One region of the Staphylococcus sp. HMSC071G07 genome, then DNA from elsewhere that is predicted to be linked to it. Evidence: predicted binding sites of a transcription regulator. Region 1 holds the regulator's gene; the other holds the start of a gene.
What was found. The regulator LexA, encoded in region 1, represses DNA repair genes until DNA is damaged. The targets are predictions, from matches to a motif close to CGAACATATGTTCG.
Positions count from the first base shown of each region.

Region 2: a site for LexA is predicted at 6,638-6,651, ahead of uvrB (excinuclease ABC subunit UvrB). Genes of this name have one in related genera too.

Region 1 covers NZ_KV804750.1:359,571-375,830, reverse strand. The annotation lists gene HMPREF2802_RS01810 (homoserine dehydrogenase) at 1-1,112, shown strand, start outside; gene thrC (threonine synthase) at 1,118-2,179, shown strand; gene thrB (homoserine kinase) at 2,181-3,098, shown strand; gene HMPREF2802_RS01795 (Cof-type HAD-IIB family hydrolase) at 3,126-3,935, shown strand; gene HMPREF2802_RS01790 (hypothetical protein) at 4,082-4,396, opposite strand; gene HMPREF2802_RS01785 (amino acid permease) at 4,563-6,008, opposite strand; gene rpmG (50S ribosomal protein L33) at 6,314-6,463, opposite strand; gene rpsN (30S ribosomal protein S14) at 6,766-7,035, shown strand; gene HMPREF2802_RS01770 (CAP domain-containing protein) at 7,158-8,138, shown strand; gene lexA (transcriptional repressor LexA) at 8,377-9,000, opposite strand; gene sosA (DNA damage-induced cell division inhibitor SosA) at 9,144-9,410, shown strand; gene HMPREF2802_RS01755 (DUF896 domain-containing protein) at 9,514-9,765, shown strand; gene tkt (transketolase) at 9,879-11,867, shown strand; gene HMPREF2802_RS01745 (YneF family protein) at 12,070-12,309, shown strand; gene HMPREF2802_RS01740 (CcdC family protein) at 12,512-12,979, shown strand; gene HMPREF2802_RS01735 (hypothetical protein) at 13,140-13,853, shown strand; gene HMPREF2802_RS01730 (OmpH/Skp family outer membrane protein) at 13,956-14,735, shown strand; gene sbcD (exonuclease subunit SbcD) at 14,952-16,079, shown strand; gene sbcC (exonuclease subunit SbcC) at 16,082-16,260, shown strand, end outside.
Region 2 covers NZ_KV804768.1:420,400-436,659, forward strand. The annotation lists gene lgt (prolipoprotein diacylglyceryl transferase) at 1-260, opposite strand, end outside; gene hprK (HPr(Ser) kinase/phosphatase) at 264-1,205, opposite strand; gene uvrA (excinuclease ABC subunit UvrA) at 1,704-4,538, opposite strand; gene uvrB (excinuclease ABC subunit UvrB) at 4,544-6,526, opposite strand; gene HMPREF2802_RS06435 (CsbA family protein) at 6,899-7,132, opposite strand; gene HMPREF2802_RS06440 (CHAP domain-containing protein) at 7,472-8,464, opposite strand; one part of gene prfB (peptide chain release factor 2) at 8,954-9,994, opposite strand; one part of gene prfB (peptide chain release factor 2) at 9,996-10,067, opposite strand; gene secA (preprotein translocase subunit SecA) at 10,258-12,789, opposite strand; gene hpf (ribosome hibernation-promoting factor, HPF/YfiA family) at 13,249-13,833, opposite strand; gene HMPREF2802_RS06460 (ComF family protein) at 13,900-14,586, opposite strand; gene HMPREF2802_RS06465 (DEAD/DEAH box helicase family protein) at 14,579-15,652, opposite strand; gene fakB1 (fatty acid kinase binding subunit FakB1) at 16,044-16,260, opposite strand, start outside.

The DNA of each region.
Region 1 (16,260 bases):
GGTATGAATTAACAGATAATATTGAAGATATTATCGAAGATGACAGTATTGATATCGTCATTGAAGTAATGGGAAATGTAAGCCCAACTGTGGATTGGTTAAAGCAGCTCATTCAAAATGGTAAGCACGTCATTACTGCTAATAAAGACTTACTTGCTATTCATTTAAAAGAGCTGGAAGATTTAGCAGAACAACAAGGTGTTGCGCTTAAATTTGAAGCCAGCGTAGCAGGGGGCATACCTATTGTAAATGCTATTAATAATGGGTTAAATGCGAATAATATAAGTAAATTTATGGGAATCTTTAACGGTACATCGAACTATATTCTCAGTAAGATGACGAGAGATCGAGCATCATTTGACGAAGCTTTATCAGAAGCGCAAGAATTAGGGTTTGCTGAAAGTGATCCAACTGACGATGTTGAAGGAATCGATGCAGCTCGTAAGGTTGTAATAACATCTTATCTATCATTTAATCAGGTCATAAACCTTAAAGATGTGACTTGCAAAGGCATTAGCGATGTTTCAATCGGTGATATTCAAGCAGCAGAAGCATTAGATTTCAAGATCAAGCTTATAGGTAAGGGCACTTACGCTAATGGTAAAGTAACAAGTTCTGTTGAACCTACTTTAATTCACAATACACATCAACTTGCTGCTGTTGAGGATGAGTATAATGCGATTTACGTCATTGGGGATGCGGTTGGTGAAACAATGTTTTATGGTAAAGGCGCAGGCAGTTTAGCGACAGGAAGTGCGGTAGTGAGTGATTTACTCAACGTAGCATTGTTATTTGAATCTAAGTTACACACATTGCCACCGCACTTTGAATTAAAGACGGAAGAAACGAAAGAAATGATTGAAAGCGATTCTCCAGTGACGCTCAAGGAGAAAGAAAGTTTCTATGTCGTATTACACAATACAAAGCAAGATATCGACCAGTTAGAGAAGTCACTCAAGCAAGATTTACCATTTCATAAATCATTAAAGGTAGTTAACAGAGATGACGAAACAGTAGCAGTACTCGTTGTAGGAATAGACGAGGCACCTGAGAATATTTTATCAACTAAAGGATATGAGATTGAAAAAATCTATCCAGTAGAAGGAGTTTAATCATTATGGATAAATGGCAAGGCTTAGTTAAAGAATATAAAAACTTTTTACCAGTAGAAGATAATACACCGATAGTCACTTTGAATGAAGGACATACACCTTTGATACATTGTGAAACATTGTCGAAAGAGCTTGATATCAATCTCTATGTAAAATATGAAGGGGCAAATCCTACAGGATCTTTCAAAGATCGTGGCATGTGCATGGCAATGACGAAAGCGAAAGAAGCAGGTAAAAAGGTAGTCATCTGCGCTTCCACAGGCAATACCTCTGCATCAGCAGCTGCCTATGCGGCTCGTGCGGGTCTGAAAGCGATCGTCGTCATTCCTGAAGGGAAGATTGCATTAGGCAAGCTCTCTCAAGCTGTCATGTATGGTGCGGAAATCGTTTCTATCGAAGGTAACTTTGATGAAGCATTAGAAATTGTGCAAGAAATAGCTAAAGATGGTGATATAGAACTCGTCAACTCAGTGAATCCATACCGTCTAGAAGGACAAAAAACAGGGGCATTTGAGGTCATCGAACAACTCGGAGGTCAAGCACCTGATGTCTTAGCCATTCCTGTAGGTAATGCAGGCAATATTTCAGCATATTGGAAAGGATTTAAAGAGTATCATGAGCGCAATCAAACGACACTGCCAACACTTTATGGTTTTCAAGCTGAAGGGGCTGCGCCTATTGTGCGTAACGAGGTAGTCAAACAACCAGAAACAGTAGCAACTGCCATTCGTATAGGTAATCCAGCAAGCTGGAGTAAAGCAACAAAGGCGTTAGAAGAATCACAAGGGCTTATTGATAGCGTTACAGATGATGAAATACTGGAAGCTTATCAAATGATGACGAGCAAGGAAGGCATATTTAGTGAACCTGCGAGTAATGCGTCTATCGCAGGGCTTATCAAATTACATCGTGCAGGTAAGTTAACTAAAGGTCAGACCGTTGTCGCTGTGTTGACTGGTAATGGTCTGAAAGATCCTGATACTGCTATATCGCTTCTAGATAATCCTATCCAACCTTTACCTAATGATCGAGAAAGCATCGTAAATTATATTAAAGGAGTCTTGTGATATGTCAGGAAAGCTTCATTTAGAAATACCGGCTTCAACAGCCAATTTAGGGGTAGGATTTGATTCGATTGGGATGGCACTCAATAAATTTTTGACTTTAGATGTCTCAGAAATTGAAGGTTCAGAGTGGCAATTTCATCATTTTGGTCCTCACATCGAAAGTTTACCAACAGATGACACACACTATATTTATCAAGTGGCTCAACAAGTAGCTAAGAGGTATAACGTTTCCTTACCTGCGCTTGAAATTAAGATGCACAGTGAAATTCCCTTAGCGAGAGGATTAGGCTCTTCAGCCGCAGCACTTGTCGCTGCCCTCTTTATCGCTAATTATTTTGGAGACATTGAGCTATCTCAATATGAGTTGTTACAACTCGCTACTGAATTTGAAGGTCATCCTGATAACGTTGCGCCAACGATCTATGGGGGACTAGTGCTAGGCTATTATAATCCTGATACACGTGTAACAGACGTCTCATACATTGATACGCCGAAAGTAGATATTGTGATTACGATTCCATCTTATGAGCTACAAACTACGGAGTCGCGTAATGCCTTGCCTGACCAGCTCACACATCAACAAGCGGTGCGTAATAGCGCGATTAGTAATACGATGATTAGTGCATTAATTCAGCACAACTATGCACTTGCTGGTAAAATGATGGGACAAGATGGTTTTCACGAACCGTATCGTCAGCATTTAATTCCTGAATTTCGTACTGTTAAAGCGATGGCGAAAATGCATGGCGCTTATGCGACAGTCATTAGTGGGGCAGGGCCTACGATGCTAACGATGGTCCCACCAGAAAAAAGTGGAGAATTAGTCAGAGCTTTGAAAGAAAAATTTAAAAATTGTAAATCAGAACTTGTGACAATTAATGAAGCGGGCGTGAAACAACAAATCATTTATTCAACTTGATATTTATTTGTTAAAGGAGCTAAGTCAATGCAGTCTCGTTATAAAATGATTGTCTCAGACATGGATGATACACTTTTAAACTCAAATCATATGCTATCAAAGGCTACACAAGAATATTTGTTAGATCTTCAACAACAAGGCTATTATATGGTTCTCGCTTCAGGCCGACCTACAGAAGGCATGTTTGAAGTTGCTGATCAGTTACAGTTAGCACATCATCAAAGTTATATTATCAGCTATAATGGCAGCGAAACGATGCGCTATCATGATCGTAAAGTAGTGGATGAAACATCTATTTCCAAGGGTAATTTTGATGAAATTATTGATTTTTGTAGAGCGCAAGACTTATTTATCCTTACTTACGTTGATGGAGAAATAATTTATGAAGGACAGCATGAGTATATGAATATAGAATCAGAACTCACTGGCTTACCAATGAGAAAGGTGCGTGACTTGAAAGAAGATGTGACCGTGTCTGTACCTAAAGTGATGGGTGTAGACTACGTAGCTCGTGTAACTGCTGCTAGACAACGGTTAGGCGAGACGTTTAACAATGAGATTGATTTAACGACGAGTAAACCATATTTTCTTGAGTTTGTTCCTTCAGGAGTCTCTAAAGGAAATGCTATACAACGTTTAGCTCAAGATTTAGGTATTGCAATGTCAGAGGTTATTGCATTCGGAGATAGTATTAATGACATATCCATGCTTGAAGTTGCCGGTCAAGGTATCGCTATGGATAACGCGCGTGATGAAGTTAAGAGGGTTGCGGACCGGACGACATTAAGTAATGATGAGGACGGTATTGTTCACGCATTAAAGACAGTGCTTGAATAAGCACTAAGATATCTACCTAGTAGAATGAGAGATTAAATTTGGGATAGTAAAAATAACACACCCCGTTGTATTCAGTTGTGACAACACTGATACTTCGGAGTGTGTTTTTTTATAGGTTGAATATCTGTTTTATTAAAGCAATTAATCTATTTCGCTGTATGTGTCCATTCTTTTTTACCACGATGACGCTTAACGTGAGCATAAACTTGATCGGCAGCATAATCAAGATTTGTATAAACAGTTATTGAAAATGCGGATTGATTCTCTTCAAAAGAGGCTTCGAGAAATAGATCTTTTAAATGTTCGAAAAGATTCTCCATTTGCTCATGTGTTAAACTATTATATTCTCTTAATGTTCGCTTAATTAAACGTCCTTTTTGTTCTTCAAGTGACTGCACGACAATGACAAAACGTTCTTCTGTCTTCATAACATCATCAAATAGATTCGTCTGACCAACCATATACTCCACCTCAATCTTCATTAATACCTATATTAATTATACTATAAGTGGTACCAAGATAAAATATAGAGTATAAAGTATGTAGTGAAGTGATGAATAGATAAGCAGAAAGAAACATCCCCACTAGATAATTATCTATCAAAGCGTGGGGATGCGAGACATCTATTTAAGATTTAGAAGGTGGATCGAGTTGAATATCTTTTAATTTGACGATGTGTGTTTTTTTAACTAATTTATGAGCAAAATAAATAATTGCAATAATAATCATTGGCAGGAAGTTACGTATGATTCCCAAAATATCACCGGCCATTAGGGCACCGAATGAATTGCCTATAAATAAGAATAACAGCGTACAAATCACAATGATGGGCCCTAAAGGATAGAGTGGAGAGCGATATGGTAAGACTTCTTTAGGAGACTTACCTTGCTTTTTAATCGCTAAACGTAACCGAATTTGACTCGCGATACTTGAAGCCCATACCACGATGATTAAAGAGCCAATGATGTTGAGTAAACCAAAGACAATACTAGATTTAAATTGCGCAATGACGATAATTAAGAGAACGATGATTGATGTGACAACAATTGAAACAATCGGCAACTTAGTTACTTTATTCAACTTACCTAATAATTTAGGTGCTTGTCCATCTTCAGAGAGTGAGAATAGCATACGACTCGTCGTGTAAACACCTGAATTTGCTGCTGATAAAAGTGATGTGAGTATAACGGCGTTAATGACCGAAGCGGCGAAAGCGATGCCGACTCTATCAAAGACGATGGTGAAAGGACTTTGGCTTACCGATTCATGTTTATTCAATAATAACGGATCAGTATAAGGGATAATTGCAGAAATAACCGCTATAGAAAGTACGTAGAATAATAATATACGCCAGAATACTTGTTTAATCGCTTTAGGCATGGATTTATCAGGATGTTCAGACTCACCCGCAGTCACGGCGATGACTTCTGTTCCACCCACTGAGAAACCTGCGACCAGTAGAACTGCTAAGAATCCAGAAATACCACCAACGAATGGTGCTTCATCTACTGTATAAAAATTAAGCCCATAAGTTTTACCACCTAAGACACCTAAGATCGTTAATATCCCTACAATAATAAAAACAAAAATAGTAATAACTTTGATTAACGATAACCAGAATTCTGTTTCTCCAAAGGCTTTGACCGAGAAAATATTAAGTAAAAATAATAAAACTAAAAATATGATACTCCAAGTCAAAGGGGAAAAGAAGTGAAAAGTGTCCCAGTAGTACAACACATTGGAGGCGATAATAATATCGACACTCGTAACGAGCGTCCAAATTGCCCAATAAAGCCAACCCATGGTGAAGCCTAAAGACTTATCAATAAAACGTGTGGAATAAGAACTAAACGAACCAGATACAGGATAGAAAGTAGCTAATTCGCCAACACCAGTCATCAAGAAGTAAAGCATAACTCCGATGATTAAATACGCTAATATCGCACCACCTGGTCCTGCTTGAGAAATAACGCTGCCTGTTGCTACGAATAGTCCTGTTCCAATTGCGCCACCTATCGCAATCATAGAAATATGACGCGAGCTTAGTCCTCTTTTCATATTATTTTGTCCCATAGCATGTCTCCTATGTCGTTTAAATTTAGATAATTAACATTTTAAGCGTTTTGTGCAAGACAAGCAATAAGTTTTGATATATAACCTAAGAAATTGATTGTGAGAGGTTAGTGAAGAGAAGTGGAATTTTGTGTTATAGCTGAAAAAGAAAGAAAGTTGAACTCAATATGAAATGCAGAGTGAGGAAGTCAATTAACTCTAGAAGATAGTTAAGATTAATTGTTCTACCTCAACATCTATTCTTAACAATAACGCTATTGAGCACAACTTTAGTGTCGTATTATCAAGACATAGCACGTAAATGATTATTTAGTTTCACGGTGTAAAGTATGCTTGTTAAGTCTTGGACAATATTTCATCATCTCGATACGTTCTGGATTATTACGTTTATTCTTTGTAGTGATGTAGTTACGGTCGCCACATTCAGTACAAGCAAGTGTGATATTGACGCGCATATTAATCATCCTTTCTTATTTTAAAATAGTAGTAATGTTTACGATTTAGAATTATATCACGGTCTGATGATGAGTGCAATATGAAACGAGACAGAAATGATATCTTTAGTTTGATTAAATGATTTGTTTAGACGATTAACGTAGAGGCTTAATCTTAGTTTAGATAATGACGTCACTCATTAATATTTCAGCTAGTGATAGAAGGTTAAGTTAAATCAGTGAAATAAATCATTTGCAAAAGAAAAATTCTATGCTAGTATTAAAACGTAATAATTACGATTTAAGAAAAGAGGTAGAAAATAATGGCTAAGAAGTCAAAAATAGCAAAAGAACAAAAACGTGAAGCACTCGTAAACAAATATTACAACTTACGTAAAGAGTTGAAAGCGAAAGGAGATTATGAAGCATTAAGAAAATTACCGAGAGATTCCTCGCCAACACGCTTAACACGACGTTGTAAAGTGACAGGCAGACCTCGAGGTGTATTGCGTAAATTTGAAATGTCACGTATTGCGTTTCGAGAACATGCACATAAAGGTCAAATACCTGGGGTTAAAAAGTCAAGTTGGTAATAATTTACAACCGACAAGAAAGGAATTACTATGTAAATAACTAAATTTAATTTCCTATTATAAAAATATGTGTAAGGTAGGTGCTTATAATTAAAAGGTTATTTTCTTATGTCGTTCTTCTCTTGTTACTTGTATTGATTATCCCTTTCAAAGAGCCAGACTTTTTAACACAACTCCATGACAATGCTCAAGCTAAGTTAGAGAAATGGACACGATCAACCTCAGTAAGCAATGAAGCTTTAAAGGTACCAAGTAAGCAGGAATTTGCAGTCAACAACATTCAACTTAACATGACGCAATCAGAGGTAGAGAACAAATTAGGTAAAGCGCAACGTACAACGAGTAACGAATACGGAACTAAATGGTATGCGTATCACGACGCGCATTATAAGAACTTTGTTATGGTAAGTTATTTAGATCATAAAGTTAACGCTTTATATACGAACCAAAATTTAATTTCTTCTAAGCAAAAACTTAAATATGGTAGCCCTAAGTCTGTAGTCAGAGATAAATTAGGCGATCCTATTAAGTATAAAGAAAAAAATCATGTTAGATATGAAGAAAATAATGATGGTTATGATACATTCCATAAAGATAATATCTATACGACAGTATTTTATGATAAACATAACCATAATAACGTGACGGCATTACTTCAAGTTAGCGATAAGATGGAACAACGTTTGCAGTCTAGATACGGGCAACCTTCGTCGCATCTTGCTCGCGGCTTTGAACAACAGAACTTTGATTTGATCAATGCTGAGAGAGCACAACGCGGTTTAAATACATTAACGTTTGATGATGATATCGCTACAGTGGCTCGAAAGCACAGTAAGGATATGGTCGATAATAACTACTTTGATCATACTAATAAATCAAATCAATCACCATTCGACCGTTTAAAACATGATGGTATCAGTTTCAATGGGGCTGGTGAAAATATCGCTTCTAGTCAGCAAAGTAGTATTTATGCGCACCAAGGTTTAATGAATTCATTAGGTCATAGAAAGAACATCTTGAGAAAAGAGTTTAAAAATATCGGTGTAGGCGTAGATTTCAATGACGGAGATCAACCTTATTGGACTGAAAACTACACGTATTAAACTGAGATTTATTGAATGTTTGAAAGTGACGAACAAGGGTAAGTAACTTCTGTGAGGATGAGTAAAATATGTCTAATAAACAGAAACAGCAGACTGAAGATATTTTAGATAAAATTAAAGATGTATTAGATAAAAAAGACGATTAAAAGGGAGTTAGGCTAGGCTTAGCTCCCTTTTAATCGTGTATAATGAAACGTCGTAAATTATTTAGATGAGAGTGTCATGGAAGTAACGTCATTTACATTTCTCTAAATAATCCTACTACCTTTCCTAATACGCTTACTTGGTCTAAATATATTGGATCCATTGTACTATTCTCTGGTTGTAAACGATAACGTGTTTTTTCTTTAAAGAAACGTTTAACAGTCGCTTCTTCATCTTCTGTCATCGCTACAATAATATCTCCATTTTCAGCTATAGATTGGCTGCGTACAATGACTTTATCGCCGTCTAAAATTCCAGCCTCTATCATACTATCTCCTACGACATTTAATATGAAGATATCGCTATTATGTGTTGATGTAAAATGTTCAGGTAATGGGAAGTACTCTTCGACATTTTCGACTGCTGTTATAGGTACACCCGCAGTAACCTTACCAATTACAGGAACTTGTATTGTTTCTTCAATATCAATAGCATCTTCTAATTCTTCATTAACAATTTCAATGGCTCTCGGCTTTGTTGGGTCTCGTCTAATATAACCCTTTTCTTCTAATCTTGATAAATGTCCATGTACTGTAGAACTAGAAGCAAGTCCAACTGCTTCTCCTATTTCACGAACACTTGGTGGGTAACCTTTGTTCTGTACGACATACTTGATAAAATCGAATATTTCACTTTGACGTTTAGTTAATTCTTTCATTATAGGCACTCTCCTAAATAGGTTTGAGTCAATTATAGCATGCTTTATAGCCTTTTACAAACGTTTGTTCGTTTAAGTGTTGACAGAGAACTTATGTTCTGGTAAGTTATTAATACAAACAAACGTTCTAGGAGTGAGAGTAATTGACTTTGATAAATAAATTTCATTTAAGTCCTTATATTGCGGTGTTTATTGCTACTGTAGTCCTTTGTACTATATTTTTTATTAGCGCAAATGTAAATGGAACAACGGAACAGACGTACGAAATGACGGATCATAGTATTTCTAGCTCTACGGCTCAACACGAACAAGAAAAGCGAACTGAACATTTAAAAGCTCAAGATGACTTACCGAGTCAATATAAAGAAGATGAAAATGTCTCTAAACCTTTAATTGCTAAAGCAAATTAATATATCATATATTAGGAAGATGAAGAGTGAGCGAAACTGTTTTAGTTTGGCTCACTTTTTTGGTATATTCTTCGTATAAATTCGTCACCTAAGGAGGTTAATTATGTCAGGTAAAGATAGTCTTAATATCGAACGCATTAATGAATTAGCTAAAAAGAAAAAAGAACAAGGATTAACTGAAAAGGAAAAGAAAGAACAAGAGAAATTACGTAAAGAATATTTACGTTCATTTAGAGAAGGATTTAAGAAACAAATTGAAAATACAAAAGTGATAGATCCAGAAGGTAATGATGTAACACCGGAGAAAGTCAAAAAAATGAGAGAACAAAATCAAGATTCTGAGAAGAAAGATTAATTTAAATTAATAGTGAAAGTGCTTATATTACTAAAAGGTGAATCTTTTGTTAAGCTATTTTCAATTAAGTTATAATAATTGATAAGTAGATGTTTAGAAAGGAAGTCATATAGATGTTTAACGAACAAGATCAATTAGCTATTGATACAATTAGAGCACTGAGTATAGATGCAATTGAACAAGCTGGCTCTGGACACCCAGGCCTACCTATGGGTGCAGCGCCAATGGCATATACATTATGGACACGTCACTTAAATTTTAATCCCCAATCTAGTAATTATTTCAACAGAGATAGATTCGTTCTATCAGCTGGTCACGGTTCAGCTTTACTTTATAGTTTACTTCATATTTCAGGTAGCTTAGAAATGGAAGAAATGAAGAACTTTAGACAGTGGGGCTCTAAGACACCTGGGCACCCTGAATTTAAACATACTGAAGGCGTAGAAATTACTACTGGTCCGCTAGGTCAAGGATTAGCTATGTCAGTTGGTATGGCCTTAGCAGAGAAACATCTTGCTGGTAAATTTAACAAAGATAACTATGATGTTATAGATCACTATACCTACGTTTTAGCCTCAGATGGTGACCTCATGGAAGGCATTTCTCACGAAGCAGCATCGTTTGCTGGTCATAATCAATTAGATAAACTAATTGTTCTTTATGACTCAAATGATATTTCATTAGATGGTGACTTAAATAAAGCCTTCTCTGAAGATACTAAACAACGCTTTGAATCATATGGTTGGAACCACATCTTAGTTAAAGATGGTAATGACATTGAAGCGATCGATGGGGCAATACAACAAGCTAAAACTCAACAAGGTCCAACAATTATTGAAGTTAAGACAATCATAGGATTTGGTGCTACAAATAAACAAGGAACACATGGTGTTCATGGTGCACCTTTAGGCGATGATGAAAGAAAAGTAGCGTTTGAAAATTATGGTTTAGATCCTGAAAAACGTTTTAATGTACCAGATGAAGTTTATCAAATCTTTAAAGATACGATGCTAAAACGTGCGAATAGTAATGAAGATGAATGGAACAAATTAGTTGAAGCATACTCAAATGAATATCCTGATTTAGGTGAAGAATTCAAATTAGCTATTAGCGGTAAATTACCATCACAATATGAACAAGAGTTACCTCATTTTGATAGTGAGCATAACGCAGCTTCACGTGCTGATTCTGGTGAAATTATTCAAGCACTTAGTAAAAGTGTTCCTTCATTCTTTGGTGGTTCAGCCGACTTAGCTGGTTCAAATAAATCTAATGTTAAAGAAGCCATAGATTTTGACAAAGATCATCCTGAAGGTAAAAATATTTGGTTTGGTGTACGTGAATTTGCTATGGGTGCAGCGGTAAATGGTATGGCTGCTCACGGTGGTATTCATCCTTATGGAGCGACGTTCTTCGTGTTTAGTGACTACTTGAAACCGGCATTAAGACTTTCAGCGCTCATGGGATTAAATTCTACATTTATTTTCACTCACGATTCTATTGCTGTCGGTGAAGATGGACCTACACATGAACCAATCGAACAATTAGCTGGACTTAGAGCCATTCCTAATATGAACGTGATTCGTCCGGCTGATGGTAACGAAACACGTGTAGCTTGGCAAGTCGCATTAGAATCTGAATCTACACCTACTTCTCTAGTATTAACACGTCAAAACTTACCAACATTGGATGTAGATCAACAAGATCTTGAAAAAGGTGTACGCAAAGGTGCTTATGTTGTGTATGAATCAGAACAAGAAGTAGAATACTTATTATTAGCATCTGGTTCAGAAGTAAGTCTTGCTGTTGAAGCAGCTAAAGATTTAGATGCTCAAAACAAAGGTGTCCGTGTTCTTTCAATGCCTAACTGGCACGCATTCGATCAACAAGATGAAGCATACAAAGAACAAATCTTACCTAAGCATATTACTAAACGTGTAGCGATTGAAATGGCTTCCTCCCTAGGTTGGCATAAATATGTCGGTACAGAAGGTAAAGTCATTGCTATTGATGAATTTGGTGCGAGTGCGCCAGGTGGTTTAGTAGTTGAAAAATATGGCTTTACTAAAGAAAATATCCTAAACCAAATTCAAACATTCTAAGTAATAATTAATTAATCTTTGCTTTTTTATAGGAGTAGAGTATAAATACTGTTATGTTCTACTCCTTTAAAAAAAGCATGTTTACAATATCTCACCATAGTTGGTATACTTTAAAAGTTAGTAACAGTAGATTTGAGGATAATCTTGAATTAAATCTATTTATTTAGTAAAATGCAAACGGATAAAGAAAGTGGGTGAGATTATGGCAACATGGTTAGCAATTTTATTAATTGTCCTTGCACTCATCATCGGTTTAATTGGCGGTTTCTTCTTAGCTAGAAAATATATGATGGACTATTTTAAAAAGAACCCACCAATTAATGAAGAAATGTTACGTATGATGATGATGCAAATGGGTCAAAAACCTTCACACAAAAAAATAAATCAAATGATGACAATGATGAATAAAAACATGGATAGCAAGATGAAAAAAGGTAAATAATTTGCATAAAAGGGCTAGAAGCGTATGTATTGTGTCGCTTTTAGCCCTTCTTCTTTCTCATTATGTCAGAATACGATGTAGACATTTTAAATAGGACGTCATATGTTAAAAATTAACTCATTAAATTTACTGATATTAGAAGGTGTTAGTGGTATAATGTCGACTATGAATAAGTCATAAGTGTATAAAAGAAGGTGTAAACGTGCTTTATCTTATATTCTCCATAGCTTTCGCCTTTTTAATGGGTATTGCAGTTATTATCATACGAATGAAAGCTCAGAAATTTCCAGTTAATGAAAAGAAAATAATCTTACCACCTTTCTTCATGGCAACTGGTGCATTAATGTATGTCGTTCCTTACTTTAGACTCACTGGTATGGAAATTCTAGAATCAATAATACTTGGCGTGATTTTTTCAAGTGTATTAATTTGGACATCCAAATTTGAAGTTCAAGGCAGTGAGATTTATATGAAGAGATCTAAAGCCTTTCCAATTATTTTGATTAGTTTACTAGTAATAAGAACTGTCATTAAGATTTTTGTTAGTAATACGATTGACCCAGGACAGCTCGCAGGTATGTTCTTTTTATTAGCTTTCAGTATGATTGTACCTTGGCGTTTAGCAATGTTATATAGATTTAAAAAGTTACAAAAACAAATGATTCGATAATATTAAAACCGTTTATCTTTAATTAGGTAAACGGTTTTATTCGTATAAAGTCGAACTTTTTTGAATTAATTTCCTAAAAAGTATTATCATTTTATTGAATTTAAGTTATCATCTATCATGGAAATATTATTCCAAATAGATATAGCGGAGGATTTATATTATGAAGAAATTTTTAGTATTAATTTTATCTACTATTTTTATTTTAGGGGCTTGTGGCCAAAGCAAGAGTGATAAAAAAGGGAAGACAGTTAGTTTTACTGACCAACTTAATAAAGGTAATCATGTAGTATTGCTCTATGAAGATAGCGATGATGAAATAGATAAAGATCAATATTTAGACGGTATTGCAAATATTGAAGATGGAAAGGCTACTTTGTATAACTTTAGAGAAAAACATATGAACGTTGGGGAAGCTGAGAAAAAAAGTGATAAAGATTTAGTTAAAATGGCAAAAAAAGAAGATAAAAAGGCGTTCAAAGATGCTAAACGAAAAAAAATTGACCTTTACGAAAATTTAAGTTCTTCTGATGATGACAAATTTAAAGAAGATAATAAGAAAGAGTTAAAAGAAGCTAAAAAATTAAAATACAAAGAACCCAAAAAACAAACGATGACTACTGAAGTGAAAGCGGTGAAAGGTACTACAAAAAATTCTAGAATAGAAACTTCAAAATTCGATGATGATTCAGATGATGAAATAAACGATATTATATTGGATTATAATAGTTATCTAAATGAAGAATTTAATAGTGTATGTAAACCTAAAAAAGTTGGTTCTACTAAAATGATTGGTGTAGTTAAAAAAACAGGTAGCGGAGATAATTTACACGCAATTATGAGAAGCGACTATAATGTTAGCAAAGTCACTCTATAAAGGATGTCTTGTGAACTATTTTCCTATATAATGTGGGTAGAGCAATAGTATTGTATGTTAACTAACTCTATTAGTACATCAATAAAATAGAGGAGAATGATTATGAGCAATCAAGATTTAAAAAATTACCCACAAATTTTAAAAATTGAAGATGATGGGAAAATAATCGCTCTAGATAAAAATGGTAGAGTGAATACTGAACTTAATACACACACTATTAACGATAATGAAGAATATCGAGTATTTGGCAGATTATTATATGATGATTATCGCAGAAATAGCATGAGTCGCTATGAGAGAAACAAAGAAACTTACGATGAGGATCGTCGGATTCAAAGTCGACCAGAAGATTACTATACTGACCGTGATCGTGAACGCGATTGGCAACAACGTGATGAGATTAATAAACGAAAGTCAATGACAAAATGGCTAAGTATCGGTTTAATCATCTTGCTTATCGTGGTAGTTATCTTCGTTGTAAAAGCTTGTACAACTCATGATGATCAACAGAATACAAATTCAGATAACCAACAAACAGAACAGAAAGAGCCAAGTAACGAAGATAAAGATTATGTTCAGAAACAATCTGACGATATTAAACAACAAATTCAAGAAACTAAAGATAGTATCCAAAACAACAAAGAAGATACTCAGTCTAAATTAGACCAACTTAAACAAAAGATTAATGATTTGAAGTCTAAAACTAGTGATGAGCAGTCTCAAAAAGTAGCGAATGATTATCAAGATACTGCCGATAATCTAGATAAAGCACAACAAGAGAGAAACAACGGAAATGAAAGCAAGATGCAAGAAGAGTTAGATAAAGTCAATTCTAAACTCGATGAGATTAAGAATAAAATATCTGAGTGGTTTAATAAATAAAAGTTCTCAAATTTAACAAGCCACTGCATCTCTAACTTAATATATGAGAAAGAGTAGTTCTTTACTTTAGTCCAAGGTGATTTAAAGTGAGGCTACTCTTTTTCTATATTTGTTGGCTGAGAAATAGTGTAAAATGAGCCACTCAAATTACTTGCTATGATTTAGAAATTGTAATATTATAAAAGAGAACAAACGTTCTGTATAGGAGAGGTTGAAATGAAGATAGTACACACTGCTGATTGGCACTTAGGTAAAATTTTGAATGGAAAGTCATTGTTAGAAGACCAAGAATATATATTAAAACAGTTTGTAGAAGAGATGAAAGAAGAACAACCTGAGGTAATCGTCATCGCTGGCGACCTTTATGATACAAGCTATCCCAATAAAGATGCAGTAAAGTTACTTGAACAGACAATTGCTGAATTAAATTTAGAATTAAACATTCCGTTAATTATTACTAATGGTAACCATGATGGTAAAGCGCGATTAAACTATGGAGCAGAGTGGTTTAGTAAATCTAATTTACATATTAGAACGTCATTAGAAGATATCAAGAAACCGATTATTATAAATGACGTTAACTTCTATACATTACCTTTTGCAACACTCGCTGAAATTAAAGACTTCTTAAACGATGATGAAATTCAAACATACCAACAAGGTATTACTCAATTAATTAACCTTATGACTGAAGATCTAAATAGTAATGAAATTAATATACTGATTGGGCATTTAACAGTTCAAGGAGGCATACGTTCTGATTCAGAAAGAGAAATAACAATAGGTACAGTTGAAGAAGTTAATGAGCGTTATTTCGAAAGTTTTGATCGCGTACTGCTAGGTCATCTTCATCACCCATTTAGTATTAATTCTGAGTATATCCAATATAGTGGTTCACTATTACAGTACTCATTTTCAGAGGTGAATCAATCCAAAGGATATCGTATTATTTCAATTAAGGATAACGAGATTAAAGGTTATTTTAAAAAATTAGATCCTCAACGTGAATTAGAAATTGTGACTGGGGACTATGAGGACGTGGTTCAAGAACGACTACTTGTTAAGAATAAAAATAACTATATGCAGTTTCGATTAAGCCATATGTCTCACGTTACTGATCCTATGTCCATATTAAAAAATATATTTCCTAATACTTTATCCCTAATTAATAATGAAATGAATGAGCAACTTAATCAATTTGAAGTTGATCATACAATGCATCAAAAAAGTGACTTTGAAATCATTAATGAATTCTATCGACACGTCACAAATCAGTTATTATCCGACAACCAATCTAAAATGATTACCGATGTGCTTGAAGAAATCGATAAAGGAGAGTATTAATTATGAGACCTTTAAAGCTAACAATGAATAATTTTGGTCCTTTTATTAAAGAACAGATTGATTTCACACAAATAACTAACAATCAACTGTTTTTAATCAGCGGTAAAACGGGTTCTGGTAAGACGATGATTTTTGATGCGATGGTATATGCGCTCTTTGGCGAGGCTTCTACAAAAGATCG
Region 2 (16,260 bases), on a different contig from region 1:
GGTATTTCCGCTGGATGCTGCGCATAATATGGAAATTGGAAGATAACAAAGTAAATCCGAGCGACGATAAAGCCAATAATCGCACTCCAAAAGAGAATATCTACGAGTACGTCTTTATCAAATCCGACACGTTGAAGTGTTCGTTGCGCTATAAAGTAACCTAATAATATGCCACAAGCGATGATAATACCGTACCATCGCACCGCAATAGGTCCTAATTGAAAGGCAACGGGATCGATGTAATTTAGAGTAAAATTCATGCCTTAGTTCTCCTTGTCCTGTTCTTTCTGGCTATTTCTTAATATTTCGGCGTTTAAGCGGTCATTAAATTCTTCCGCTGTATTAATTCCCATGACATTCAAGCGATAATTCATCGCTGCAACTTCGATAATGACCGCAACGTTACGACCTGGTCTCACTGGAATGGTCTTCTTCGTAATTTCCGTTTCTAATATTCGCAGCGTTTCTTCGTTAAGTCCAACGCGATCATACAATTTATCTTCATGCCAATTTTCTAAATGAATATTCAAACGTATACGTTTTTCTGTAAGAATTGAACCTGCCCCGAAGAGTGTCATCACATTGATGATCCCCAGCCCTCGTATTTCAAGTAAATGTTCGATGAGCTTAGGCGGCTTTCCAATAAGTTCGTCTTTCGTTATTTCACGAATTTCGACATTGTCATCTGCAACGAGACGGTGTCCACGTTTGATAAGTTCTAGTGCAGTTTCACTTTTACCGATGCCAGAATCACCTGTAATTAAGACACCTACGCCATATACATCGACCAGCACGCCATGGATGGACGTTGTCTTAGCAAGCTCGTGCTCTAAGAAAGTAGTAAGCCGACTCATGAGCTGCGTTGTCGCGACTGACGACATAATGAGAGGCGTATCGAGTTCTTCAGCTGCTTGATACAATTCTTGAGGTGGCTCAAGATCACGAGTCACGATAATAGCGGGCGTTTCAGGACGGCACAATTTGCGCATACGCCCTTGTCTCTCCTCGTCTGGTAATAAATTATAGAACGATAACTCTGTCGTTCCGAGCAGTTGAATGCGGTCTGAAGCATAGTGAGAGAAATAGCCTGCCATTTCAAGACCTGGTCTTGAGATGTCAGTATTCATAATCTTCTTGTTCAGACCCTGTTCTCCAGCCACGAGTTTCAGTTCAAAGCGTTCAATAATACTTTTCGTAGTTAACATCCGTACACCTCTATCACTCTTAGTACTTTTCAAGTCAGCTGATGCTGATTGATGTAAAAGTCACTACATTCATTTCATTCTATCATTATTTCACTATAAAAGTGAATTGCTCTAATCATTGTCATAAAATAGTAACCCTTGGGAGTAGCTCAGAAATATGTAATATCGTAGTTCTATCACCACAAGTAGTGCGAGAGTTCAAGAAAGCTAAATATTTCTCGAACTCAACCAGCTATCCCGCTTAGTATTAAAGACATATTTTCATAAAAAATCGGCAATGATTCAATACAGATTCTTATCTTACATAGTGAATTGTAATATGCATACACTCATTACACCATACTACTTTAGTTTCATGATATCAAAAAGCTTTATTGGAACACATTAAAAATTGATTAAGAACGGTATAAATAGCGAAGTAAGACGTGAGATGTAATGATACAAAAAGGCATTCTCACTTTCTAACTCACTCAAGAAAACGAGAATGCCAATTTCTATCTAATGGCGTGTATCTCTTTCTAATACAGGTTTCAAGTATTGACCTGTATAACTTTCTTTAACTTCAGCCACCTCTTCAGGTGTACCTGTCGCTACAATGGTGCCACCACCGTCGCCACCTTCTGGTCCTAAATCAATCAGATAGTCTGCTTTCTTAATCACATCTAAGTTATGCTCGATAATTACCACGGTATCTCCATTGTCGACAAGTTTATTGAGCACATTCAGTAGACGACGAATATCATCAACGTGAAGTCCTGTCGTTGGTTCGTCTAAGATGTAGATTGAACGACCTGTAGAGCGTTTGTGTAATTCGGAAGCAAGTTTAACACGTTGCGCTTCACCACCTGAAAGTGTCGTCGCAGGTTGACCTAACTTCACATAACCTAAACCTACATCTACCAATGTTTTCAACTTGCGATGAATCTTCGGTACATTTTCAAAGAAGTGTGTTGCTTCTTCAGCGGTCATCGCAAGCACATCCGCGATATTCTTACCTTTATAAGTCACTTCTAATGTTTCGCGATTATAGCGTTTACCATCACAAACTTCACAAGGTACATACACATCCGGTAAGAAGTGCATTTCAATCTTGATGATTCCGTCACCTTTACATGCTTCACAACGTCCACCTTTAACGTTGAAGCTGAAACGGCCTTTAGAATAGCCTCTGATCTTCGCTTCATTCGTTTGAGCAAAGATGTCACGTATATCATCAAACACACCCGTATAAGTCGCCGGGTTAGAACGCGGAGTACGTCCAATTGGAGATTGGTCGATATCAATAACTTTATCAAGTTGATCAAGTCCATCGATACCATCGTTATCCCCTGGTTTTACTTTCGAGTTATTAATTTCTTTCGATAATGTCTTGTAGAGGACTTCGTTGACTAACGAACTTTTACCAGAACCTGAAACACCAGTAACTACTGTCATTGTAGATAGAGGTAAATCCACGTTAACGTTCTTCAAGTTATTGCTACGCGCACCTTTGATATGCAGCTTTCTATCTGTAATTTCACGTCGATGTTCAGGAACTTCTATTAACTTCTGACCACTCAAGTACTGACCAGTAAGCGATGATTTCTTTCTCATGACTTGCTTAGGTGTACCGCTCGCAACGATTTCACCACCATGCTCACCTGCACCAGGACCAACATCAATAAGATAATCCGCTGCACGCATGGTATCATCGTCGTGTTCAACTACGATTAATGTATTACCTAAATCACGCATCTCTTTCAATGTGTTGATGAGACGGTCATTATCACGTTGATGTAAACCAATTGAAGGTTCATCAAGCACATATAATACACCTGTCAGTCTTGAACCTATCTGAGTAGCTAAGCGAATACGTTGTGCTTCACCACCTGATAAAGTTCCTGCTGATCGATCTAATGTAAGATACTCAAGTCCCACATTATACAAGAATTTCAGACGTGAATAGATTTCTTTAAGAATTTGATCTGCAATTGTACGATCTTGACTAGAAAGTTCAAGGTTGTCGTAATAATTTAACGCTTCTCCAATGGAATAAGCTACAACATCGCCTATATTTTTATTTCCTACATAAACAGAGAGTGCTTCACGACTCAAACGTTTACCATGACAAGTTTGACATGTAAGCTGCGTCATATACTTGCTCATCATCTCTCGCGTGTACTCTGAAGGTGATTCATGGTAACGTCGGTTAACGTTGTGAACAACCCCTTCAAATTCCATGGTTCTTTTACGTTTCTGTCCGTTTCTTTGACGGAACATAAATTCAATCTTCTTACCTTTTGAACCATACATTAAAATGTCTTTCTGACGTTGTGTGAGCTTCTTGTAAGGTTTATCCATATCAATTTTATAAACTTCACACACACGTTTAAGTAGCGTTGGATAGAAATCGGAGCTCGTTGGTTCCCAAGGTAATATAGCACCTTCATTCAACGTCTTGTTTGGGTCAGGTACGACTAAATCTAAATCTACACGTAGGATTTGTCCTAGACCATCACATGTTGGACAAGCACCAAACGGACTGTTGAAACTAAACATACGAGGTTCTAATTCGCCTATAGAAAAACCACAGATTGGACACGCATGGTTCTCTGAGAATTTCATCTCTTCGCCACCGATGACATCAACAATGAGCGTACCCTCTGAGAGTTGAAGCGCCGTTTCAATAGAATCTGCAAGACGTGTTTCGATGCCTGGTTTAACTACTAATCGATCGACTACAACCTCAATTGAATGATTCTTGTTCTTATCTAATTCAGATACCTCATTTACATCTGTAATTTCACCGTCGACACGTACACGAACATAACCCTTCTTACTAATATCGTCGATAAGCTTTTCATGTGAACCTTTGCGATGTGAAACGACAGGTGCTAAGAGTTGAATCTTCGTACGTTCCTCTAAATCGAGTATACGATCTGTCATCTGTTGCACTGTTTGAGATTCGATTTCTATACCATGGTTAGGACAATATGGCTTGCCTACACGGGCATACAATAAACGAATATAATCATAAATTTCCGTTACTGTTGCAACAGTGGAACGCGGGTTTTTACTCGTCGTTTTCTGATCAATTGATATCGCTGGAGACAACCCTTCAATACTGTCGACATCTGGCTTATCCATTTGACCTAAGAATTGACGTGCATATGCACTGAGTGATTCGACATAACGTCTTTGACCTTCAGCATAAATCGTATCAAAAGCAAGTGAAGATTTACCTGAACCCGATAAACCTGTCATCACGACGAGTTTATTCTTAGGTATTTCGATATCTACACCTTTTAAATTGTGTGCTCTTGCTCCTCTAATTGAAATGGATGGTTGTTTCATTCATGTCACCCTTCTGCTTTTAATTCAAATAACATATCACGAAGTTCGGCTGCTTTTTCGAAGTCGAGATCTTTCGCTGCTTGTTTCATTTCTTTTTCTATATTATCAATTGTTTTTTCACGCTCTTTTTTAGACATTTTCTTAGGCACTTCGGATTGTTTCTTCTCGTTCGTGTCGTCGTTCTCCACCGTCGCGCTGATAACATCGTGAATCTTCTTATTAATTGTAGTAGGCGTGATATTATGTTCTTCATTAAATTTCATTTGAATTTCACGACGACGTTGCGTTTCGTCTATGGCATGTTGCATAGAATCTGTAATCTTATCGCCGTACATGATTACTTCCCCTTCGCTATTACGCGCTGCACGTCCGATAGTTTGGACGAGAGAACGTTCCGAACGAAGGAATCCTTCTTTATCGGCATCAAGAATTACTACAAGAGAAACTTCTGGTATATCAAGTCCCTCTCTCAAGAGGTTAATCCCTACAATAACATCATACGTACCCATACGTAAGTCACGAATCGTTTCAATACGCTCGAGCGTCTTAATTTCCGAGTGTAAGTAATTGACTTTGATTCCCGCTTCTTTCATATATGTCGTTAAGTCTTCACTCATCTTCTTGGTTAACGTCGTAACTAGGACACGCTCATTTCGCTCGATACGCGTGTGGATTTCACTGAGTAAGTCATCAATTTGATTCTCAGTTGGTCGGACATCAATTTTAGGATCCAATAAGCCTGTTGGACGGATGATTTGTTCCACCATCTCGTCGGTATGTTCCATTTCATACGGACCAGGCGTAGCTGAGACATAAACGAGTTGATTCGTTTTCTCTTCAAACTCTTCAAATTTAAGTGGACGGTTGTCCATTGCACTTGGTAAACGGAAACCGTGATCGACTAACACTTGTTTGCGCGCACGGTCACCATTATACATTCCACGAATTTGAGGTAACGTCACGTGAGATTCATCAATCATAACTAACCAATCGTCACCAAAGTAATCAAGCAATGTATATGGTGTAGAACCTAAAGGACGTAATGTTAAATGCACAGAGTAGTTCTCGATGCCAGAACAGAAGCCCATTTCTCTCATCATCTCTAAATCATAGTTCGTACGTTGCTCGAGACGTTGTGCCTCTAACAGTTTGTTCTCAGAACGCAATTCTTCTAAACGCTCTTCAAGTTCTTTCTCGATGCGTTGAATTGCCACCTTCATCTTCTCATCACGAGTAACGAAGTGGGAAGCCGGGAAGATCGCAAAATGCTCTCTATCTCTGAGCACTTCACCTGTTAAGTAGTTAACTTCACGGATGCGATCAATTTCATCACCAAAGAATTCCACACGAATACACATTTCTTCTCGAGAAGCAGGGAAGATTTCTACGACGTCCCCTCTCACTCTAAAAGTACCGCGTTGGAAATCAATATCATTGCGTGTATATTGAACATCAACGAGTTTACGTAATAACTCACTGCGATCCATTTCCATACCTACTCGAATACTAACTACTAAGTCGCGGTATTCTTTCGGGTTACCTAAACCGTAAATACAGCTGACACTGGCGATGATAATGACATCGTCTCTTTCAAATAACGCACTCGTAGCAGAGTGACGTAATTGGTCAATTTCATCATTAATAGAAGCATCTTTCTCAATAAAGGTATCAGTTGAAGGTACATACGCTTCAGGTTGATAATAATCATAGTAACTTACGAAATATTCTACTCTATTTTCAGGGAAGAACTCTTTAAACTCACTGTAAAGTTGCCCCGCCAACGTCTTGTTATGAGCAATTATTAAGGTAGGTTTGCCTACTTCTTTAATTACGTTACTCATCGTAAAGGTCTTACCTGTACCTGTGGCACCCAGTAAGGTTTGATGACGCTTACCTGCTTTAACGCCGTCTGCAATCTTTTTAATCGCTTGAGGTTGATCCCCTTGTGGTTCGAATTCGGAAGATAACTTAAATGGATGGTGCTCCATATATCATACACTCCTATTGATTAATCGCTTATAATTGTCATCTTTGACACTGCTTATTTCTATTCGCCCGTTATACTTATTCATATTTTAACAGATTCATTATACGAAGTCCAAACGTTTGTTCGCTTATCATCAACTTATTTTGTAGCATAAAAAAGAGTCTGAGACAAAATCAAAATTTACTCAAGAAGTTATCTTAAACTAGCTATTTATTTATCTCAGAAGCAAATTATCTTTAATATATCGGGTCACTTTTCAACATAAAAAAACAAACATAGTTACTTATCTATGTTTGCCTATTTTAAAAATTTTAAACCTGTAGAGCTAGCGTCTAGCCGGCCATATAATAAGAACAGAAATGGAACTGTACAGTTACTCATCATCTTGATGTTTATGAAACTGTAATTGATCGATAATAAGATAACCTGCCGCCAGTGAAACGACATCTATAAATATAATCCACTCATTATGAAAGAAGCCTTTCCAAACAGAGACGCCAATCAATATTAATGTCAGTAATGTGCCAACCCACTTGCTGCGTGTGAGCACACTAAAAAGCACTATCAGTACGCACGGAAAGAACGCTGCCATGAAATACCAAATCAATTCGCTTCACCCATTTCTCTTCTTCAAAATACTTACTCAAGTTGAACGCACTATTATAATATTTCTTCCAATTCATACTTCAATTTCACTAACTTTTAACGTACGAATTTCCTAGATAAGTGGTTATCTAAATTATGCAAGTTTTAGCGTTATTTTTCAAAGTATTTTATAAGAGGATTTGAAATTTATTGTCGTACAGTTAAAGATATTAAACCATCGCATTAATAAAGGAACGACGCTGACACTCTACTCATTTCTTCTACTCCACAAAAAACACGCCAACATCTACCGTAAAACGATAGAAATTGACGCGTCTATAATATTATTTAAATCTATATCCTAGTGGATGTAGCTGTATTGACCTGGGTTTGTAACTGTACGGTATGATTTCTTACCGAAACCGCCATTCCAGTTCATTTCAGAAACGAGGATTGAACCATCATTGTTCTTTCTTTCAACGACTCCTACGTGACCATAGCTACCTGCAGTAGTTTGGAATACTGCACCAACTTCAGGTGTACGGTTTACAGTGTAACCGTTACGTTGCGCAGCATTTGCCCAGTTGTTCGCATTGCCCCAATAGTTACCGATGCCACGGCCTAACTGTTGACGGCGTTCAAATGCGTAGTAAGTACAGTAACCCCAACTGTAAGAGTTAGCAGCATTTGTAGATGCTGGATGATGTACTGTTGCAGGTGCTGAGTAATGTTGTGACGCTTGAGGCGCTTTAGTTGACGTTGTATAACTTTGTGACGCTGTTGGCGTATAAGATTGTGTGTATGATGCTGGTGACGAAGTTTGTCCAGTCGTAGGTGCTGATTGAGTTGCTGGTGCTTGTGTTACAGCTCCTGAATTAGCATTGTAAGATGGTGCTGAACTATTAGCATTGTATGATGCATAGTTTGAATTTGATGCATAAGTCGTACCGCCTTGGCTATAGGCTTGGTATAAGTTATATAAATGCGCAGAACCCTTTTCAGAAAGCGCTAGTAAATCACCTGGATGAATCACATCACCTAAGTAAGGGTTTAATTGATAAAGTTGTTCTACTGTTAAGTCGTGAGCAGATGCGATACCTTGAATTGAATCGCCTGCTTTCACTTCATAAATATCTACATCAGGAATGATAAGATCAGTTCCTGCATTTACTGAATTACTATTTATATTATTAAGAGATTTAAGTTCGTTTGAATTAGTCGCAAATGTTGAAGCTATATCAGATAATTGTGCATCATCTTTCACAGTGTGAACTTGATCTGCAGAGGCAACGCCATGAATTCCGAAAAACAAAGCTGCTGATGAAACTGCTGATAATGTAATCGTTTTCTTCATAATTAGTTCAATCCTTCGCTGTAATTATTTTGTTAAACTTACTATAGCACAATTCTGAGTGGTAATATTATATGTCATCATTATGTAATATAAAAGTGAAATGATCATGCACTTTAATTATCGAACCACTTTCTCCACCCCTTATAATCCTAGTATTATCAAGGGTTTGCCCTAGTTTAGTAAAATACCCTCCATTCTGCTTTGTAACACAACTGCATGAACATTTCATTTAGTTATCTCACTGAAAATGTATACTTACAATATAATTCTCTCCGCTCACTTGTTCACTGCACATTAAACGTTGCCCATCTGTTCCTAAATCCTCCCCCTTTTATACACCCTCTGTAATAACTATATTTTTCAAACTTACAGTAAACTGACTATCAACCTTGCCCTCTCTTAACTTTTACAACCTACTCAAAAAACATAAAAAGAGCAGACAGAAGCGCCTCAAACACTTCCTGCCTACTCACGTTTATAAGTGCGATATTAAGATTCTTGATCAATTTGGCTACGTAAATATGCTTCGATAAACGGCCCAATATCGCCGTCCATCACTGCATCAACTTTACCTGTTTCAGTATTCGTACGATGGTCTTTCACCATAGAATATGGATGGAAGACGTATGAACGGATTTGACTACCCCATCCAATTTCTTTCTGTTCACCGCGAATTTCAGCCATTTCTTGTTCTTGCTCTTCTAATTTAAGTTGATACAATTTCGCTTTCAACATCTTCATCGCTGCTTCACGGTTCTTAATTTGTGAACGCTCGTTCTGGTTGTTAACGACAATACCAGTTGGGTGGTGGGTAATACGGATAGCGGATTCCGTCTTGTTAATGTGCTGACCGCCTGCACCAGAAGCTCGGAACGTATCTACAGAGATATCATCTGGATTAATTTCAATTTCTATTTCATTGTTATCAAATTCTGGAATGACGTCACATGATGCAAATGACGTATGACGACGACCAGAAGAGTCGAATGGTGAGATACGAACGAGACGATGAACACCTTTTTCAGCTTTCAAATAACCATAAGCGTTGTGCCCTTTAATGATAAGCGTCACGCTCTTCACGCCCGCTTCATCGCCTGGAAGATAGTCCGCAACTTCAACTTTGAACCCTTTCTGCTCACAGTAACGTTGATACATGCGCAACAACATGCTCGTCCAATCTTGAGATTCTGTACCTCCTGCACCTGGGTGAAGCTCTAAGATAGCATTGTTAGCATCGTAAGGCCCGTCGAGCAGCAGTTGAAGTTCGAAAGAATCCAACTTACTTTGATAATCTTCCACATCTGACTCTAAATCTTGTTTCATGTCCTCATCGTACTCTTCAGCTAACAATTCACGCGTTGCATCCATATCTTCGAGTGTGCTTTCTAAATCGCGGAAACCATTCACGACTGATTTCAAAGCGTTATTCTTATCGATAATCTCTTGCGCTTTGTTCTGATCATCCCAGAATGATGGATCTGCCATCATCTCTTCATATTCCTGGATGTTTGTCTCTTTCTCCTCTAAGTCAAAGAGACCCCCTAATTTGGTCGAGTTTCGCCGCATAGGCATCGATATTACGTTTGATTTCGGATAATTCCATTCTTATCTCTCCTCATTCACAATTACTTTTTATTCATTTTAACATATATCTCCACTAGGCTGAGTTTTGATTGATAAACGTGGCTACTGTTCACACACTCCTCAGTAAAAAGATCTCAACATCAGCGGTGTCATAAACACCCCGCTCAACGTTGAGACCTTAATCAGATTAGCATGAGCCTACATTCGCTTTATGCCCCATGACAATTTTTATATTTCTTACCACTACCACAAGGGCAAGGATCATTACGTCCTACTTCCTCACCTTTAACGTAAGGTTGTGGTTTCACTTTCTCTTTACCATCTTCAGCATTCACATGTTCTGCTTTACCTAGGTCTTTTGTTTTTTCACGTTCAACATCGTCTTCAACAGTAATTACTGATTTCAAGATATATTTGCTGACATCTTCTTCGATTGCCGTCATCATATCATCAAACAGTTGATGACCTTCGTTTTGATAATCACGAAGTGGGTTCTGTTGACCATAAGAACGGAGATGAATACCTTGTCTTAATTGATCCATCGTGTCGATATGATCTGTCCAGTGTGCATCGATAGAGCGTAGTAAAATCATGCGTTCGAACTCATTGAACTGCTCGCCAATCTTAGAACGTTGACTTTCTAATACTTTTTCAATCTTAGCCCAAACCACTTCAAAGATATCTTCATGGTCTTTACCGCGAATATCTTCAACTTTTAAGTCGCCTTCACTTAAGAATACATCGTCTACGTAATTGATGAATGGCTCGTAATCTGGATCGTCCTCTTCTTCGTTAATGTAATAACGAATCGCTGTTTCGAGCGTAGAACGTAACATACCTTGAACAAGTTCGTCACTGGATTCACTGTCGATAATGTTATTACGTTCGCCGTAAATAATTTCACGTTGTTTACGTAATACATCGTCATATTCAAGAATACGTTTACGCGCATCGAAGTTGTTACCTTCAACACGTTTCTGAGCAGATTCGACTGCTCGAGAGACCATACGAGATTCAATTGGCGTAGAATCGTCCATACCTAAGCGGTTCATCATTTTTTGTAAACGATCTGAACCAAAGCGCACCATCAATTCGTCTTGAAGTGATAAGTAGAAACGGCTGTCACCTTTGTCACCTTGACGACCAGAACGACCACGTAATTGGTCATCGATACGGCGAGATTCGTGACGTTCAGTACCAATAACCGCAAGACCGCCAAGTTCTTCGACACCTTCGCCTAGTTTGATGTCTGTACCACGACCGGCCATGTTCGTCGCGATTGTAACGGCGCCTTTTTGACCTGCTTTAGAAACGATGTCTGCTTCGCGTTCGTGGTTCTTCGCGTTGAGTACGTCATGACGTACGCCGCGTTTCTTCAAGAGATTAGAGATATATTCACTGGTTTCAACCGCTACAGTACCTAAGAGAATCGGTTGACCTTTCTTATGTTTCTCAATGACATCTTCTACTACCGCATCGAATTTACCTTTTTGGCTAATGTAAATAAGGTCTGGTTTGTCGACACGTTGTACCGGTCTATTCGTAGGAATTTGCGTAACTGTCATATTGTAAATGTTACGGAACTCTTCTTCTTCCGTCTTCGCTGTACCTGTCATACCAGATAATTTGTTATACATACGGAAGTAGTTCTGGAATGTGATAGACGCCATCGTCTTAGATTCGTTCTGAATTTGAACGCCCTCTTTCGCTTCAATCGCTTGGTGAAGACCTTCAGAGAAACGACGTCCTGGCATTGTACGTCCAGTAAATTGGTCTACGATGAGCACTTCGCCCTCGTGTACCATATAGTCAACATCACGTTGAAGTGTCACGTGCGCACGTAATGCCGTGTTGATATGACTAATAATTTCTACGTTTTTCACATCGTAAAGGTTGTCGATCTTGAACATACGTTCAGCTTTATCGATACCTTGTTCTGTTAGCTGAACAGATTTCGTTTTCTTGTCATAGTTATAGTCTTCTTCATTTTTTAACATTTTAGCGAACACATTAGCCTGCGTATAGAGTGAAGTTGATTTCTCCGCTTCTCCTGAGATAATGAGCGGTGTACGCGCTTCATCAATTAGAATAGAGTCGACCTCGTCAATGATAGCGAAGTGAAGTGGGCGCATAACACGTTCTTCAGCATAATTCACCATGTTATCTCTCAAGTAATCGAAACCGAGCTCGTTGTTCGTACTGTAAGTGATATCAGATGCATAGGCCTCACGTTTCTCTTCTGTAGATTTGCTGTTCAAGTTTAAGCCTACAGTCAAACCTAAGAAGTTATAGAGCTCTGCCATCTCTTCACTTTGAACACTAGATAAATATTCGTTGACGGTGATAACGTGCACACCACGACCAGCTAAGGCGTTGAGGTATGTTGGCATAGTAGCCGTCAACGTCTTACCTTCACCTGTTCTCATCTCTGCAATGTCACCTTTGTGGATAGCAATACCACCCATGACTTGAACACGGTAAGGTGACATATTAAAGACACGTTTCGCACCTTCACGAACGAGTGCATAGGCTTCTGGCAAGATGTCATCTAACATCTTGTTCTGTTTCTTCACATCTTCTTCAGCATGTAATTTCTCTTGGAATGCTTTCGTCTTTTCCTTGATTTCGTCATCAGTCAATAGCGATATATCTTCTTCTAGAGCAAGCACTTTATCAGCGATTTTGCCTAAGCGCTTAACTTCCTTCTTATTACCATCAGCTAATTTTGATAAAAAACCCATTCTGTTCGCTCCTTTAGCTTTAATAACATCTAAGCTTACAACAATTTATCATATCATTTTTCTGAGTAAAATTGTACTCTCGCACCCCACGCGTGCGATTTATTATTAAAATTATATATCTGTGAGTAAACAACCGTTATTTCTTTTAAAACTTCTAATTGCAATGTTTCTCATTCATAGTACACGAAATCATCATACAACCTAAAATCGTATCATCTTGATAGTTATTTACTCGTATTGTCAATACCACTTTACTTATAACATTTCACTTTAACTTCGCACAACAAAAGCGCGTCTCTGACCATTTCATTTAAGCAATCGTCGACGCGCTCTAGATTATTTATGATATTGTTAACAATTAATGACTCTCGCCACATTGAATGATTATTACTTTATTTACTGACTTGAAAGTCGAGTACTTCTTCTCATCTCATGTCGAGGTTAAACCAGAGTCGTTAATTATTCTTCAGTCGTTTCGATTAAGCCGTATTTACCATTCTTACGTTTATAAACGATACTAGTTCCTTCAGTGTCTCTATCTCTAAAGACGAAGAAATCGTGGCCTAATAGATTCATTTGTAACACTGCTTCCTCAGCGTCCATCGGTTTCAAACTGAACTGTTTAGAACGGATGATTTCAATTTCGTCTTCGTCATCGTCCTTATCCGCTTCAGTGTTGTAAGTCGCTTTGATTTCTTGATCATCAGGCAGTGCCGCAAAGACATCTTGAATACCGTGGTCTCTGTTCTTTCTGTTCACACGTGTTTTATACTTTCTAACCTGTCTTTCAAGTTTGCTAGTGATTAAATCAATGCCTGCATACAAGTCATCATGGCGTTCTTCAGCTCTTAAAGTCACATTCTTAAGCGGAATAGTCACTTCAATCTTAGTCGCTGAATTGTGATACGTCTTCACTTTAACGTGTGCTGTTGCATTCGGAACGTTATTGAAATAGCGTTCTAACTTACCGATCTTCTCCTCGATGTAGTTGCGAATCGCATCAGTAATAGTGAGGTTCTCTCCATGAATTTCAAATCTAATCATTGCAATCGACTCCTTTAAAACCTCTATTTATATATTGTTCCTTACTTATATATTACCACGTTCACCCTACCGTGCAAACGTTAACACTCCTAATTTTCTGATTTTTCTAACATAAAGTTGTGCGCCTGCATTGTGGACCGTCAAACCTGTTGTGTAGATATCATCTACCAATAATATAGATTTGTTTGCAATATTAATTTCACTGTTAAAGGTAAAAGGATTGGCAGAACGCGCTCGCTTCATCTTACCTAAAGCAGACTGTTTTGGACGAATCCGCGTTTCTAACATCTCTGTGTAATGCACCCCCATCTGATCTAACACGACTTTCACTGGACTAAATGTCCGATCGCGATCACGTTCTACTGGCGAAGGAATGGGAACGATGTAATCAAACTGCTCTTGAGGGAGACGCACTTTAGAAGCAATCACTTCCGCAAGCGCCACATCTTTGAGGAATTTGTACTGATGAATGGTTTCACGCACGATTCCCTTATATTGATAAGTGCAATACAGCTGATCGATGAGACGATACGATTGCTCTAGGAAGGTACAGTCGAGACACGCGGCCTCATCCTCTGCTAACACTTTGAGACATCTTTCACAGCGTCTTACGTTTGATGACTCACCCTTTGAGATACGCATGTCCTCCCACTGTTGCTCACATGAGGAACAAATTAAAGGCGTTGCTTTATAGAAATTGAGGATGTGAAGCGGTTCGTGAAACTGATCGTGACATTGCATGCATCTACTCATGAATCCACCCTCTTTCCATAGCGAGTCTATTCATCGCACGGATATCCCGACGCGCCCGTAGCATCTCACCAGTAATACCTTCATGTAAAAATAGCACACGTCCAGTTGGCGCTTCTTTCTTACGCCCTACACGTCCTGCAATTTGAACTAGTGCTGCTTTCTTGAACGTATGGCTGTTCACGACAATGGCATCAAGTTCCGCCATCGTAAAGCCACGTTCTAGAATGGTTGTGGTAAACACAATTCGGTGTTTCCCTTCTCTTAAAGCTTGAACTTTATCGTGGCGTAACGCATCTTCACTATGGACATAAATTAAATCCGGAAACGCATGCTGATAGTGAGTGTAAGCTTGAACCATCGTGTCAATGTGATTGAAGAAGACGAGCGTGTAACGTTGTTGTTCGACTTGTTCTTGAAATAATCGCATAAGTTTGAGTTGGCGACGTCGTGGTTTTAATTTGAAAAGTTGAAACTGTGGAACAGGAAGTGGATGTTGATGAAAGCGCGCAGGTAAGCGAACAACATGTGTTTCATCAAAGGTTTGCAATAAATTGTTGGGCGGTGTGGCCGTCATATAAATAATAGCATGGCGTTCTTTACACGCAGCATGCAACGCTTGGGTCAAAGTCGGATCTCCTGCTAGAGGAAAGGCATCAACTTCATCGACAAAGACGACATCGAAATGTGCTTTAAAACGATATAATTGATGTACCGTCGCGATAACAAAATGGCCATCTCCATGTTGTGTTTGTCCTTTGTACAAGACATCAATCGTTTCAGTCGTAAAAGCATCTTTCAAGCGATAGCTAATCTCGATGACTACATCAACGCGTGGAGATACCACTGCAACGTTATCGCCGCGTCTGCGTGCCAGTTGAATCGCTTCAAAGATCATCTCTGTCTTCCCTGCGCCTGTCACTGCATATAATAATAAATCGTTATAGTTTGTTACTGCGGCAACAATTTCACTCGAAGCATAGGTTTGTTGGGCAGAAAGTTCAAAGGGTAAATGATAGTCCGCTTCACTTTTAAACAGTTCTGAAGCAATCTGATATACCTGATTCACATTGTCCATCCGACCAAGTTGAATACACTTACGGCAATAGCAAACCTCTGTATCTAGCAGCTTAGAATAATAAGTGTAAAAGAACCGGGCATCCCTGTTGCCACATTGCTGGCATATATCACCTTGTTGATTGCGCGTCACGCCGGTAGATGTCTGGCGTACCGTTTCTGTCGTAAGCACATCTAAGTTGTCAATTAATCTTCCGTAGTATTTAATGTCGTAACCTCCTATAAAAAAAGAATGCGCCAAGAGCACGCTTAAGAAGTATGACTACAGTGACTGTCAGTTTATCATTATTGATAGACGCTCAAGCCTTTTCCTCAAAAACTGACCTCACAGTTAACCATACACTTCTTAATATATACTCTGACACATTCCATAATGATTCGTCTTAATGATCTCTAATAATTCGTGGCATATAACCAAATCCGATACCACCTGAACCAAGGTGCGCTGCGATTACAGGCCCAAAGTTAGAATAGATAATGTGCGCATCGGGTCTTTGACGTTTCGCTTCCTCGTACATCCACTCTGCGTCTTCTTCGATATCACCGCCGATGACATAGAGTGTTAAGACATCATAATCTTCAACACGAGCAAGCACTTTC